4 regions of the Pandoraea vervacti genome follow, and region 4 is predicted to be linked to each of the others. Evidence: predicted binding sites of a transcription regulator. Region 4 holds the regulator's gene; each other region holds the start of a gene.
What was found. Region 4 encodes FNR, which switches genes on or off when oxygen is low (the NO sensors DNR and NnrR bind a similar motif). Its sites were predicted from a motif close to TTGATNNNNATCAA; they were not measured.
Positions count from the first base shown of each region.

Region 1: the regulator FNR is predicted to act here: its motif matches at 1,844-1,857, upstream of UC34_RS03710 (OmpW/AlkL family protein).
Region 2: the regulator FNR is predicted to act here: its motif matches at 2,121-2,134, upstream of yiaY (L-threonine dehydrogenase).
Region 3: the regulator FNR is predicted to act here: its motif matches at 2,120-2,133, upstream of UC34_RS24885 (universal stress protein).

Region 1 covers NZ_CP010897.2:821,074-824,908, reverse strand. Annotated here, with positions in the region: gene UC34_RS03715 (penicillin-binding protein 1A) at 1-1,469, opposite strand, end outside; gene UC34_RS03710 (OmpW/AlkL family protein) at 1,919-2,635, shown strand; gene UC34_RS03705 (DUF2946 family protein) at 2,900-3,397, shown strand; gene UC34_RS03700 (TonB-dependent receptor domain-containing protein) at 3,586-3,835, shown strand, end outside.
Region 2 covers NZ_CP010897.2:5,111,535-5,115,369, reverse strand. Annotated here, with positions in the region: gene UC34_RS22300 (DUF4410 domain-containing protein) at 177-710, shown strand; gene yiaY (L-threonine dehydrogenase) at 849-1,997, opposite strand; gene exaC (acetaldehyde dehydrogenase ExaC) at 2,221-3,741, opposite strand.
Region 3 covers NZ_CP010898.2:56,323-60,157, reverse strand. Annotated here, with positions in the region: gene UC34_RS24890 (BON domain-containing protein) at 367-1,020, shown strand; gene UC34_RS24885 (universal stress protein) at 1,068-2,045, opposite strand; gene UC34_RS24880 (heavy metal translocating P-type ATPase) at 2,218-3,835, opposite strand, start outside.
Region 4 covers NZ_CP010897.2:2,321,045-2,324,879, forward strand. Annotated here, with positions in the region: gene UC34_RS10520 (LysR family transcriptional regulator) at 131-1,063, shown strand; gene UC34_RS10525 (YybH family protein) at 1,088-1,522, opposite strand; gene fnr (fumarate/nitrate reduction transcriptional regulator Fnr) at 1,930-2,676, opposite strand; gene scpB (SMC-Scp complex subunit ScpB) at 3,011-3,835, shown strand, end outside.

The sequences.
Region 1 (3,835 bases), 1.5 Mb from region 4:
AACTGCGCCGTCACGGTATTGCGCGACTGGGCCAGCGCGTCGCTCAGCTTCATTGGCTTGTTGGTGGGCGGCGTATCGTCGCTGGGGCGCCAGATCTCGCCGCCCGCGAGCGGAATTTCGACCGGCTGATCGATGATCGTGTCGTCGGGCTTACGTCCCTTGATGAACGCGGCACCGTAGACGAAAGGCTTGAACGTCGAACCGGGCTGACGACGCGCCTGCTGCACATGATCGAACGGATCCGTCGTGAAGTCGCGACTGCCGACCCACGCGCGAATCTCGCCCGTTCGCGGATCGATGGCGAAAAAACCGGCCTGAAGGCGCGTCTTCGTCGCCCGCAGATTTTGCATGAATGCCTTGTCCGCCAACAGGCGCTTCATGGCGGCTTCCGGTGCTTCCCCGCCCGCAATCGCGCTGCGGTATTCGGCCGATTCGCGCACGAAAGCCTGCACCAGCGCCGTGCTGTCGCGCCAGCCGCCGCGCGCCGACCAGTTGGCGTCGGCAATGCCTTGCAGTTGGTTCGCCTGACGCGTGAGCGCCTGCGTTGCCATCGTCTGCAAACGCGAGTCGATGGTGGTGTGCACCACCAGACCATCGGAATAAATGTTGTAGCCGTTGCGATCCGCCCAGCCGATGAGCCATTTGCGCAATTGCTGCGCGAAGTGCGGCGCGGGCCCCGGCGCCTCCGTCTGCCGCTCGAAATCGATGCGCAGCGGACGCTTTTGCAACGCCGCGAGCTTCGACGCATCGAGGTCGCCGAACTTGACCATCTGCGCGAGCACGGTATTGCGACGTTGCAGCGCACGCTCAGGATTGATCACCGGGTTGTAGTAGCTATTTCCCTTGAGCATGCCCACGAGCGTCGCGGCTTCGACGACGTCCAACTGGTCCGCAGACTTGTCGAAATATGTGCGCGCCGCCATTTCGATGCCGTAGGCGTTATAGAGAAACGGCACGGTGTTCAGATACGTCTCGAGAATCTCGGCCTTGGTATAGAGCGCCTCGATCTTGAGCGCCGTGATGGCTTCCTTTAGCTTGCGGGTGAGCGTGGGCGCACGACCGATATCGTCGGGATACAGATTGCGCGCAAGCTGTTGGGTAATGGTCGAGCCGCCCTGGCGGTCGCCCGAGAACGTCCGCAGTGCCGCGCCTGCCGTACGCTTCAGGTCGATGCCGTGATGCTCGTAAAAGCGGTGGTCTTCCGTCGACACCAGCGCCTTGACGACGTTCGGCGACACATCCTTGAGCGAGACCCATTCGCGATTGGACGGCCGGAACTCCGCGAGCAGTTTGCCGTCGACAGACAGCACTTGCGCAGGTTGATCGACTTTCGCACGCCGGATATCGCGAATGCCCGGCGTGAACGGAATCAGCACGAGCGTGTAGGCGACAAGCAGACACGGGAGCGCGGCAATGGCGATCAATATCCCGCGGCGCGTGGGATGGCGCAGGTGATACCAGACTCGCATGGCGTAGGGCCGCAGCCGTTGCAACAGACGCAGGCCATGCCGGCCCGCCTGCGCGGTGGCATGCAACAGCGAGGAAAACAGCGACGAAAATAGCGACGAAATCGGGCGCTTCACGATGAGGGACAGCGTGGCAAAGTCCGCATCCTACCAAAACCGGGAGGCGTCACGATCGATGTCAGGCGGTGACCGCCCCCGGCCGACGAAGTCCCGTCGACTGTCGACGCCGTCCACCGCTCGGCGATAGAAAAGCGCGTCACGCATTTCTCACCTTCTCACCTTCCCACCTTCCCACCTTCCCACCTTCTCACCTCGACACGCCGCCGCATGTGGGTTCGCGACAGTTTGTCGCAGGCACCGCGCACGATCTCTCGCGCTTGACGCGCATCAAATGCGCTGCTGCGACCTGCTTCTACCATCGGACGTGCTCATTCACGACTTTGGAAAACATCATGAAGCCCGCCTTCGGCGCCGCGGCCATCGCAGCCGCATTGATTACCGGCGCCGCCTTGTGCAGCGCATCCGCCAACGCACAAAACGCCTCGCAAATGTCCGACAACGCGGCGTCCGACACGCCTCAGACAGCCAGGACCTTCGGCTTCATCAAGGACAGCTCACAGGGCATCTACGCCGGGGACATCCTGGCGCGCGTACGTGCCATCGGCATCATGCCGGACTCTCATGCGAGCGGTAATGTGTTGCCCACGCTCGGTGTCACGGTCAACAACGCCATCGTTCCCGAGCTCGATTTCACGTACATGATTCTGGACAACGTGGGCGTCGAGCTGATTCTCGGGATGTCGCGTCATCAACTGACCTCCCGCCTCGGGCATCTGGGCGGCGTGAACGTGCTGCCGCCCACGTTACTGTTGCAATACCACTTCAACCACGCAGGCAAAATCCGTCCGTACGTGGGTGCGGGTATCAACTACACCCGGTTCTGGAACAGCAATCTCAACGCAGGCGGCACGCCCATCGAGATCAAGAACCACAGCGTCGGTCCGGCACTGCAAGCAGGCGTGGACATTCAGATGACGAAAACTCTGTTCTTCAACGTCGACATCAAGAAAATCTGGATGAAGACGGATACCTCGCTGGCCGGCACGGATCTCGGAACCCTGCACATCGATCCCTTGATCGTCGGTGTCGGCGTGGGTATGAAGTTCTGACGGCCAGGTTCTGACAGTCAAGTTCTGACAGCCGGTAGGGAACGCCACGCGCCGCGTGGGCCGTGGCACAGCTTTCCCTCCTTCGAAAAAAGGGCGATGCGTCAAATTGTCGCGTCATCCCGACATGAGAACGCAAAGCATTTACGCCACGCGACGACAGCACCTACAATGCCTGGTTCCCTGAGGAGCGCCATTATCCGAATACGTCATTAGCATATTCGCCAATGATGCGCCGGCCTCAACCTCCCATTACCCGGTCAAGTCATGCGCAAGCTCCGTCAGCATCGCGTCGCCATCGGGATCGCCTTGCTTGCGATCCTGCTGGCCGCGCTTATGCCGGCGATTGCGCAATGGCGGGCTGCCACGCAGCAGGACCCGTTCGCGGTCTACTGCACCGTGCAAGGCGCGCAAGCCGCGCTCGGTGCGAATACCGCCCCGCGTGCGCAGGCATTGCGCGAACCGGCCCATGACGGCCACAGCGGACACGACGACGCGCAGGCGCCCCCCGCGCATGCGCAGCCCGCAGGTCTGCAAAGCAGCCATGGCGGCAGCGATCATTCGCTAGCCTCTGCGGATCATTGGGAGAAGTGCGGTTACTGTGCGCTGTGGGCGCACCAGCCGCTCGTCACCACCGATTTCCATACTCCCCCGCCCGCCTCGCAAGGCGGTATCGACGTCGCTCCCCGGGCGTTGGTGTCTTATTTCCCGCGCGCCCGATTCTCCGACGCCCTGGCGCGCGCGCCGCCGTCTCTTTCCGCCTGATCCCTCGCCCCCCCGGCCTCGATGCCGGGCAGACCCCGTCGAACGCGCCGAGCTTCGCTCGCTTGCGCCGTCTTCGCGCAGGTTGCACGCACACGTGACTGCCTCTTGTGCCACGCGCGGATCCGTCGCGTTCGTCACCTCACGATCGATCAACAAGCGACCGTCGCACGGTCGCGAGAGAGACCTTCATGTCACGTCCCATGACGCAGAAGCCGTTGCAAACGGCCATCGCGCTCGCCCTCGCCTCGCTGGGCGGTACCGCACACGCACTCACTAACGATCCGGCAGCCACCGGCTTGAGCGTTGCCGTCGACGCCACGCATGCAGCAACACACGTTGACCAGCGCGCCAACGCGCATACGAACGAACTGACAGCAAGCACGGCCACACCAGCACCGGCATGGCAACTGGCACAGACCGTCGCCCCCACAGCGGCAG
Region 2 (3,835 bases), 2.8 Mb from region 4:
CGTAATGCTTGTCTCGACCGTTTCTCAATGGTCGGGAATTCCGGTGGTGCCGCCACCGCTTCCAAAGTCGCGCGTTCGTGCGGTCTTCCGGGGAGTACAAGACCGAATTGCACTGCGCCGTATGTTTCGGTGGCTGCCAACCGGCACTCTTATAAATCCAGAAAAGGGGTAACAGCATGAACGTACGTAATTTCTCACGCTCGGCGGTGGTGAGCATGATTCTCGCATTGACCGGGTGCGCTTCGACGTCTTCGGGGCCGGATTCCTCGCGTGGCGTCGATCCGGCTCTTGCTGCAACCCTGAAACAAGGGGTTGCGCTGCCGACCATCGAATCGAACGGTCACACTATCGACGACGAGGTGAAGTCAGGGGTAATCGACGCGTTCAAGAAGCAGGCTGACAAAAACGGTATGCTGGTCTCCGCCAATGGGGTCCCGGTGAAAATTACCGTCGAGGAATACAGCACCCGTTCAGCCGTCGCCCGCGTCATGCTGGGTTTTCTAGCGGGTGGAGACCACATCAAGGCTCGCGTGGATGTGTCGGGCAAGACCTACACCGTGGAAGATACCGCGCGCTCGTCCATCAACGGTATTAGTCTGGTCGCGGAAAACGTCGGCTCCGACGTTGCGAACGGTATCGCCACGCTTGCAGGTGTGACGGTGAATACGATTCAACGTCAACAACCGCCTGTCGGCATGACGACGCGCTGATCGGCACATCGTCGTAAAAAAAGGGGTTACGGAGCGATATCTCTCCGTAACCCCTTGACCTCTTGACCTCTTGACCTCTTAACCTCCAGGCGCTTCGACGCGACTAAAGACCATTAGTCGCACCGATGCCGCACCTCATCAAAACGCCCGACGGAAAATCGCTTCGATTTCCGCCTGTTCGGCGCGGCGCGGGTTCGTGAGGCCACACGCGTCCTGCATCGCGTTCGCCGCAAGCGTGGGCACGTCGGCTTCCTTCGCACCCAGTTCGGCCAGTCCCGACGGAATACCGATATCCTTCGACAACCGGCGGATCGCCGCAATCGCGACCTTTGCGCCTTCCTCGTCGCTCAAGCCCTCGACCTTCTCGCCCATCGCCTGTGCAATGTCCTTCAGGCGTCCGGCACTCGTGCTTGCGTTGAACTCCTCGACATGCGGCAGCAGGACGGCATTGCACACACCGTGCGGCAAGTCATAGAACCCGCCGAGCTGATGCGCCATGGCATGGACGTAACCCAGCGATGCGTTGTTGAACGCCATGCCCGCCAGGAATTGCGCATACGCCATGTTCTCGCGCGCCGTCATGTCGTCGCCATGCGAAACCGCCCGACGCAGGTTCTGCGAGATCAGCGTTACCGCCTTGAGCGCGCACGCATCGGTGATGGGCGTCGCCGCCGTCGACACATACGCTTCGGTGGCGTGCGTGAGGGCGTCCATGCCGGTCGCGGCGGTCAGGCCCTTCGGCATGGCAGCCATGAGTGCCGGATCGTTGACCGACAGCAACGGCGTGACGTTCCGGTCGACGATGGCCATCTTCACATGACGTTTTTCGTCCGTGATGATGCAAAAACGCGTCATTTCGCTCGCGGTGCCGGCCGTCGTGTTGATGGCGACGAGCGGCAATTGCGGCTTCTTCGACTGATCGACGCCTTCGTAATCGGAGATGTGACCGCCGTTGGTCGCACACAAGGCAATGCCCTTCGCGCAGTCATGCGGAGATCCGCCACCGAGGGAAATCACGAAGTCGCAGTCGCTTTGCCTGAGGATTGCGAGGCCCGCTTCGACGTTGGCCACCGTCGGGTTCGGCTTGGCGCCGTCGAACACTACCGATTGAATGTCTTGCTGCGCCAGCAGCCTGGTCACCTTCTCGGCGACACCTGCCTTGGCAAGTCCCGCGTCGGTCACGATCAGCGCGCGGCGGAAATGGTATTGACGCAGGGCGGCAATCGCTTCGTCGAGACTGCCAATGCCCATCATGTTGACGGCGGGGATGAAGAAAGTCGTGCTCATGGTCATGCTCCTTATCTGTTCTGTCGGGGGCGCTCCGCGCGCGCGGGATGCGCAGCAGCGGGGCCTCAGAAACATCTTTTGCATGCATCAAAGACAGCATCGCACTCGCCGTGCGACGCGTCTTTGATCTGCCACAAGGTCTCGCAGGTCTAGAGTAAGGACTCGACAAGCGAGGCGCGTCGGTCTCGCTTGCCGGACGCGCTCGCCTTCTGGCGGCAAGCGCTCAGAAGAAGCCCAGCGGGTTGACGTCGTAGCTCACCAGCAGGTTCTTCGTCTGCTGATAGTGGCCGAGCATCATCTTGTGGGTCTCGCGCCCGATCCCCGACTTTTTGTAGCCGCCGAACGCCGCGTGGGCCGGATAGAGGTGATAGCAGTTGGTCCAGACGCGCCCGGCCTGAATCCCACGGCCCATGCGATAGGCGCGATTGATGTCGCGTGTCCAGACACCAGCCCCCAGGCCGAACTCGGTATCGTTGGCGATGGCGAGCGCTTCGGCTTCATCCTTGAAGGTCGTGACGCCGACCACCGGCCCGAAGATTTCTTCCTGGAACACGCGCATGCTGTTCTCGCCCTTGAGCAGGGTCGGCTGGATGTAATAGCCGGAGGCGAGCGGCCCGTCCAGCATTTCGATGCCACCGCCTGTCAGCACTTGTGCGCCTTCGCGGCGCGCCAGATCGAGGTACGTCAGGATCTTGTCGAACTGCTGTTGCGACGCCTGCGCGCCGACCGCCGTCTCGGTATCGAGCGGGTCGCCGCGCTTGATACGCTCGACACGCTTCATTACCACTTCCATGAACGGCGCGTAGATCGACTCCTGCACGAGCGCGCGTGACGGACACGTGCAAACCTCGCCCTGATTCAGAAAGCCCAACACAAGGCCCTCGGCGGCCTTTTCGATGAACTCGGGCTCGCCGTGCATGATGTCCTCGAAGAAGAGGTTCGGCGACTTGCCGCCCAGTTCGACGGTGCTCGGAATCAGGTTGGCGGCGGCCCGCGTGAGGATGTGATTGCCCACAGGCGTTGATCCCGTGAAGGCGATCTTGGCGATGCGCTTGCTGGTCGCGAGGGCTTCCCCCGCCTCCTTGCCGAAGCCCTGCACGACGTTGAGCACGCCCGGTGGGAGCAGGTCGGCCACGAGTTCGGCGAACAGCGTGATCGACAACGGCGTTTGCTCGGCGGGCTTGAGCACCACGCAATTGCCTGCGGCGAGCGCCGGCGCCAGCTTCCACGCGGCCATCAGCAGCGGGAAGTTCCACGGAATGATCTGGCCGACGACGCCCAGCGGTTCATGGAAGTGATAGGCGGCGGTGTGCTCGTCGATCTCTGCGGCCGTGCCTTCCTGCGCGCGAATGCATCCGGCGAAATAGCGGAAATGGTCGACGGCCAGCGGCAGATCGGCGGCAAGCGTCTCGCGTACGGGTTTGCCGTTGTCCCACGTCTCCGCCACGGCGAAGCGTTCCAGTTGCGATTCGAGACGCTCGGCAATCTGCAGCAGAATGCGCGAACGCGCCTGCACGGAGGTTCTTCCCCACTTGGGCGCTGCGGCATGCGCGGCGTTCAGCGCCAGTTCGATGTCCGCGCCGTTCGAGCGCGGGAATTCACCGATGATCGCGCCGGTGACCGGCGAGGTGTTGATGAAATAGCGTCCCTCGACCGGCGGCACGAACTTGCCGTCGATGAAGTTCTCGTAACGGGATTGCAGGGACAGCAGGGCGCCGGGCGTGCCGGGTGGGGCGTATCGCATGTCGTGTCTCCGGGTATTGTTGTGACGGTGGCGGGTCGTTTGCCAGCCACGCATGAGACACCAAGCAATTCGCGGGCCACCCCGACCGAAACGC
Region 3 (3,835 bases), on a different replicon from region 4:
CGATAAGCGCCCAGCGCAATATGTCGCGTGGTGGCTGACTCGCTGGCGGGAGCGCTGACGCGCCTTCGCATCCGCTAAATTCACTTGGTCGCTCGAACCAGTCTGGAACCGGAGACAATCGCGGACCGTGTCAGCGGGGGGGCGGCCTTGACTCGTGTTTCGCTGAGCCGCCGTGAGCCCAGAGGGCAGGGCTAGGCTTTGCGAATCCGTGCCGCGTCGCAAGCAGCGCGACTGCCGTCGATCGCTGCACGGCAGCCAGCTTGATGTTAGTCAAGCATCGGGAGATGGACGCAAGCGAACGCTGGCATACCTGCTATCGTGGAAATTGCCAACACTGGCACACTGCGCCACTCTTGGAGGCACCTGATGAAAACCGATTCCCAACTGCAGCGCGACGTTATGGACGAGCTTGCCCGCGACACTAGTGTGCACGCAAGCGACATCGGTGTTCAGGTCCAGGATGGCATCGTTACACTTTGCGGCAAGGTCGCGAGCCTGCTGGAAAAGTGGGAGGCCGAGCGTATTGCCGCACGCGTTGCTGGCGCGCGCGCGATCGTTGTGTCGCTGGAGGTGTCACCGGATACCAAAGGCCAGCATTCCGACGCCGACATTGCCCGCGCGGTACTTGCCATTCTAAAGTGGCACGCGGGCCTGCCTGCGGGCAGCCTGCGTGTTCAGGTTGAAGACGGCTGGGTCACGCTCGCGGGGGAGGTCGAGCTGTACACGCAACGTCTGCACGCGGAGAGCGCGATTCGCACGCTGCGCGGCGTCAAAGCCGTGATCAACGACATTAAGGTCAAGTGCCCCCCGCATCGCGCGGAGATTGTCGAGCACATCGCGGCAGCACTCTCCCGGCAGGCGCTGCGTGAGGCACGCCATCTGGAAATCGCCCTGCTGGGCAATGGTGAGGTGCTCCTGAACGGTACGGTTCATTCTCTTGCGGAAAAAGAAGCCGTTCGGGGCGCCGCGATGAGCACGCCGGGGGTGTGCGCGGTGCAGGACCGTTTGACCGTTGAGTGAGTGCTGCGCCCCCGCCGGCCCGCTCAGCGGATCATAATGGTCTGGCGCTAGGGGCGCGTGCGCGCGTCCCCGTGAGCGTGAACGACGAGTAAGGGGCGGTCGACGGCCCGGGCCAGACGTTCGTTCTCATGCCCATCGATCCATGCGAACATCCCGTGACGATCGCGCGCGCCCGTGACGATAAGGTCCGCACCCCATTGCCGCGACTCCCGGACAATCGCCTGCGCGACATCCTCCATCAGCCGCGTGTGCGAGACGCGGGTTTCGATGCGAACGTTTTTGCCGGGCTTCGACAGGAGCGCCATTGCCCGCCTCAACGCCTTCGCGCTTCGAGAAACCCGACACGCCGGCTCAAGCAAGAATTGTTGTACATCAGCCAGATCCACGCCGCGGTCCTCAATATACAAGGCCAGCAGTTCGGCGTAGGGAGGGGCCAGCCACATGCCCACGCGCAAGGCGTTAAGGGAGGCATCGCTGCCGTCGATGCCAAATAGTATGCGCTGCGGGGAATGCGAGCACGCCTCGCCTGCATGGGCCGGAACGATCAAAATTGCGCAATGAGTATAGCGTGACAGCGCGACAGAGACTTTCGTCGCCAGCGCCGCAAAGATACCGTGGGCCGGTGCGGCGCCCACAACGATCAGATCGGCTCGCCATGCCTGCGCAACCCGCGCGATCGCGGCGGCGATTTCACGATTTCCGAGCGCCGGACCGAGCAGCCGCGTCTCGATCTTCGCGCCGGTGCACGCCAGCGCGCCGCTCGCGTCACTCAACACAGACGCTTCATCGTGCCGCAGCTCGTCAAAGGCGGCGTGCACGTCCGCCGGAGTCCGAGAGTGCGGCATCATATAGGCGTAAGGATGTTCGAAGAAGCCCAGTACCAGCACGTGGGTGGACGCCGAACACAAGCGTGTCGCATACGCGACGGCCTGGCGCGACGCACCGCGTGGATCAACCGCGACAAGGATGCGACGCCAACGCTCGGTAGCGTCCTGAGGAGATAACAAGGATGAAGGGGGTTCCATGATCGACGCCAGTCGTGCCGGAGGCTCCGCATTCCGTTCCTACGAATAGCATAGGCCCCACCGTAGTCCAGGCATTGCATTAAATCAAGCGTGCCACGGTTGCCGCGTCCGCCAGGCCTCGGCAAGCCATCCCGCACAACCCTGCGGCGAAACCGACGGTTGCCGACGTTCGTCACGCATAGTACAGCTCGTCCTCCTGCGCGCAGTGCAAACGCATGAGGGCATCGAGTCCGTATAGCAGGCGCTGCAGTTGCCGTATGGTGAGTGCGTTCGGGCCATTTGCCGGCATGTCCGCGATGATCCGGCCCAGCAAGGCGACCATCCGGAAGATCTCGCGATGCATGCCGCTCATCGCCGCCAGCGGGTCGTCGCCTCCGAGGAGGCGCGCAATGTCAGGATAGCGTTGGGTATCGTCGCGGCGTTCATGCGGCACGACGAGTTCGGTCAACGCCTGATGGAGCGCCTGCAACGCGCACTTGACCTGGTCTCGTCGCAGATGGGCCAGCTCATCGGCCGTGGTGCGAACGCGGTTCATCACAGGCGCCAATTCCGCATGCTCGGCGATAAGACGCTGCGCGTCGCTTTTCGGCAGGCGGGGCGCCGCTTCATTGGCGCCCGCTGTTAGCGCACGCAGGGCATTGGCGATGGCCAGGACGTCGATGACCTCCTGTAGCACAGCGCCCGCAAGCGGAGGGAGCCAGCCGAGCGTGGCGGCGAGCATCGCCGTGAGCGACAGGCCGATACCGAGCGCAACGCTGTGCAGCGCGATACGCCGCGTACGGTGCGCGATACCAAGTGCCACGACAAGACGGTCGAGCCGGTCGACCAACAGGACGATGTCGGCGGCTTCGGCGCTTGCCGCCGCACCATGCGCCCCCAAAGAGACGCCGACATCGGCGACGGCGAGCGCCGGGGCATCGTTAATGCCGTCGCCCACCATCACGACCTTACCATCGGCGCACGCGCGGCGCACGGCGGCGAGCTTCTCGGCGGGCGAGAGCCTCGCGTGCACTTCGGTAATCCCCAGCAGCGCTCCCATGGCTTCGGCCGCGTCTCGACTATCGCCGGTCAACATGGCTTGCCGCCTGAGGCCGGCTTCGCGTAACAGTCGCAGGGCGCGGGGTGTCTCGGGCCTCGGGGAATCCACGAGGTGCAACACCGCGGCCAATGCCCCGTCCACCCCGACAAACACCGGCGATGCGCCGTCATATCCGATGCGCTTGGCGAATTCCTTACTCCAGGCGGGGACGCCAGCGGAACCGAGAACGTGACATGCGCTGCCAATCGACAGCACATGTTGACCGATGCGACCGTCAATGCCCGCGCCAGCGGTTTCAGTGACGGCGTCGGGCGACTGCAGCGCAATCCCCTGGTCGCGGGCCGCCCGGGCAATGGCCCGTGCGCTGGTGTGGCTTGATGCCTGCGCGAGCGAGCCCGCGAGGCCCAGGACGGTCTCGGGGCGAAATCGCGGGTCGCATTCCATGTCGGCAAGTCGTGCGCACCCGCTCGTGAGCGTGCCGGTCTTGTCGATCAATAGTGTGTCGGCCTGCGCCAAGCGCTCCAGGGCACCCCCCTCTTTGATCAGAATGCCGCGCATGGCGCAACGTGACATGCCGGAGGCGATCGCCACCGGCACGGCGAGCAGCAACGGGCAGGGGGTGGCGACCACGAGCACCGAGAGGCCGCGCCGCGCGTCACCGCTCATCCACCAGCTTGCCCCGGCCAACAGGAGGGTGAAGCCGACGAACGCGACAGCGTAGCGGTCTGCCATGCGCGCCGGGGCGCTACGC
Region 4 (3,835 bases):
TGAAGTGAAGGCGCGCCGCCTTTATGTGGCGGATTCGCGACGCGCCGAATGCGATAGCGAAAGATTACGGCTAGTCGATTGAATTGATAATTCGCATAATGCGGAAAAGATTTTTTGGAAAATCCATCAAATGGCATTGGACCTCGATACCGTCGCATTGTTCGTGCGGGTGGCGGCGCTGGGAAACGTCTCGGCGGCAGGCCGTGAGCGCGGCCTCTCGCCAGCCACGGCCAGCACGCGGCTGGCGCAGCTCGAAGGCGTGCTGGGCGCCAGGCTGCTGCATCGGACGACGCGACGTGTCGCGCTGAGCCAGGAGGGAGAAGTCTTTCTTGCGCAGGCGCAGGCGCTGCTGGCTGCGCAAGCGCAGGCGCTCGCGAGCGTGGGGCAGGGGTTCGCCGCACCGCAGGGGTTGCTGCGCGTGTCGTGTTCGTCGTCGTTTGCGCGCCAGCACATCTCGCCCGCGCTGCCCGAGTTTCTGGCGCGCTATCCCGGCATTTCGCTGGATTTTCGATTGACGGACCGGGTCGTCGATTTGCTGGAAGAGGGCGTCGACATGGCGATCCGCGTCGGGGCGTTGCGGGACTCGACGCTCATTGCCCGCAAGCTTGCCGCGAACCGGCGCACGTTGTGTGCGTCGCCGGCCTATCTGGCCGCGCATGGCACGCCCCGACATCCGAGCGACCTGACGCAACATGAATGCCTGACGCTCGGCGAGCAGCGCGATTGGCGGTTTCTCACACCGGGCGGCCCGCTAAGCGTGCGTGTGGCGGGGCGTCTGGTGTCGGACAACGGCGAAGTGCTGCGCGACGCCGTGCTGGCGGGGCTGGGCATTGCACTGAAATCAACGTGGGACGTGGCGGTGCACTTGCAGCGCGGGGAGTTAGTGCCTGTGTTGCAAGCGTACCCGCTGGCCGAGGAAGTCGCGATTTGGGCGGTGTACCCAAGCCGGGCGTTCGTGCCGCCGAAGACCCACGCGCTCATCGAGTTCTTGCAGGCGCGTTTCGGCCCCGTGCCTTATTGGGAAACGCAGTGGCCGGCCAGCGCCGACGGCAGACAAGGCTGACGGGATCGTGCTGCGCTGCAGCCGTCAGTGCAGGCGATGTGTGCGTGTGGGCTGCGAGCCGGTATCGTCGTGGCCGATGGCGGGACTCGAATGATGCAGCACCAGCCGCCAGCCGTCCGCTTCCTTCAGGTACACATTGGTGGTGAGCACGAAAGCGAAACGCGCCTCCGGGTGTGTCTCGACCTGAATTTGCTCCAGCACGTTGTGAACGGCGCAAAGCGGGTTGTGGGCCACCTGAAGGTGACTCACGGTGACCTGCAGCCCGCCTTTGGCGAGGATCTGCCGCCAACTGGCGCGAATGGCCGCAGGGCCGACGTGTCGCGGGCCTGACGGATGAATGCAGACGACCTCTTCGTCTTCGGACCAGACATCCATCAACGTCTCCGTGTCGCCAGCACGCAACGCTTCGTAGAACGCGTGCTCGGCGTCTTCCGGGCTGAGAAATATGGCTGCGGGCATAACGGCGGCCTCCGTCGGGGTCCATCGTTGGAATTCATCGTTCGAGATGCCGGGCAAGCGGATGCCGGGCGGCGAACGCGCCGATTATGGAGGGTTTGCCCGGGCTTGTCGAACGCGAGGCGATTTGGGCATGGCGGGGCAGCCGGGCGGTCGGATCGGGTGATCGAACCGAGTGCTTGGCGCGGACGAGCGACGTTTGATCTGGCGCAAGGCGCTGGTTCAGGCGGGCCGGTAGCTTATGGGTGACGGCAAGGTGTTGCGTCGCGCGGTGGGAATGTCACTTGCGGGGGCTGTGGACGGCGGGCGGGGGAGGGCGGTGAAGGGCGGTGAAGGGCGGGGACGTACCTGATGGCGTGACGGCAGGACGGCGGGAGCCGGGGGCGCTGCGGCACCCCCGGGCGGGCGGATCAGCAGTGATGCACGCCTGCGAGCTCGCGCAGCGCGATGCCGTCGATGATCTTGACGTGGCGCTGACGGATTTCGATCATGCCGTTCTGCGCGAAACGCGAGAACAGACGGCTGACCGTCTCCAGTTTGAGGCCAAGGAAGCTTCCGATTTCTTCGCGGCTCATGCGCAGCACGAATTCGTTGGCGGCGTACCCGCGTGCGGCAAGACGTTCGGACAGATTCAGAAGGAACACGGCCAGACGTTCCTCGGCGCGCATGGTGCCGAGCGCGAGCAATTGCTGGTGCTCGTTGCGGATTTCCTGGCTCATCAGGCGATGCAACTGGCGTTGCAGCGACGGCACCTGACGCGACAACGTTTCCAGTTCGTTGAAGCGGGCAATGCACAATTCGCTGTCTTCGAGCGCGATGGCGGTGCTCGGGTGATGGTTGTCGGCCACGGCGTCCAGGCCGATCAGCTCGCCCTGGAGGTGGAAACCGACGACCTGCTCGCGGCCGTCGGGGGCCGTGACGCAGCTTTTGAGCGACCCGAAGCGAATGCCGTAGACGGCGTTCAGGTCATCGTTGGCGTGATACAGCACCTCGCCCTTCTTGAGGCGGCGGCGCTCGCTTACGAGCGCGTCCAGTCGTTCCAGCTCCGGCTCAGGGATGCCGACGGGCAGGCAGAACTGCCCCAGTGAGCAGGTGGAACAACGAGGCTGGGCAACCGGAATGGGGTTGCCGGGAATGCGACCGATCTCGGTGGTCATGGAGGCCCCTGAAGTTATTTTGAGAGTTTACCATGAGGCGTCGACCCCTCGTTTCGACGGGCGAGACATCAGGGTTTCGACGACGCTTTACGGGCGTCGGTGTTTCAGTAATAATTGCGCACATACCGGACGTCCGTCTCGCCGTACTATCGGCCTGGGCGTTTTTCCCGGAAGGTCGTTCGAAGCATTCTGGTCGCGCCGCCGTCACTACGACCGAACACAATAGGGCGCGCGCTTATGCGAAGCGGTTGTTATCTGCGATCGTTTCTCGTGTTCCAAGCATCCATTTATTCCTGATACCGGGTTGCCAAGCCCCCGGTCTGCTTAGTCGCACATGAATACCCAAGAGGCGAAACTCGTCCTCGAGACCGCGTTGATTTGCGCGCAGGAGCCGCTCAAGGTCGGCGACCTGCGCAAGCTCTTCAATGACGCCGTGTCTGGCGACACGGTGCGCGCGCTGCTCGAGGAAATCCGCGTGCAATGGGACGGCCGAGGTGTGGAATTGGTGGCGTTGGCCACCGGCTGGCGTTTCCAGAGCCGTCCGCGCATGCGTGAATACCTTGACCGCCTGAATCCGGAGAAGCCTCCGAAGTATTCGCGCGCGGTGATGGAGACGCTGGCGATCATTGCGTATCGTCAGCCGGTCACCCGTGGCGATATCGAAGAGATTCGCGGCGTCACCGTGAATACGCAGATCATCAAGCAGCTCGAAGACCGCGGCTGGATCGAGGTGATCGGTCATCGCGACGTGCCGGGACGCCCCGGCCTGTACGCCACGACCAAGGATTTCCTCGACGATCTGGGTCTGCGTGCGCTCGACGCGCTGCCGCCGCTGGAAGATCCGGCGGCACAGGCGCAAATCGATTTGCTGGCGCAGCAGAACATTGAATTCGGCGAGCGTGCCGAGGGCGAGGCAGGTGAGGAGGCGGCGTCGGATGACGCGCCCGTCGCCGATGCCCAAGCGCTTGCCCTGCTGGCGCAAACCCGTGCCGACGACTTGCCGCTTGCGCAAGGATTGCCGGAAGATCAGCGCGCGCCGCTGTCGGGTAGCGAGACGGTGTCCGAAGAGACGCTGCTCGATGCCGTGATGGCCGAGGGTGAGGCTGAGGTTCCGGCGAATGGCGCAGTGATGGCCAACGCAGTGGACGCGCAGGAAGCG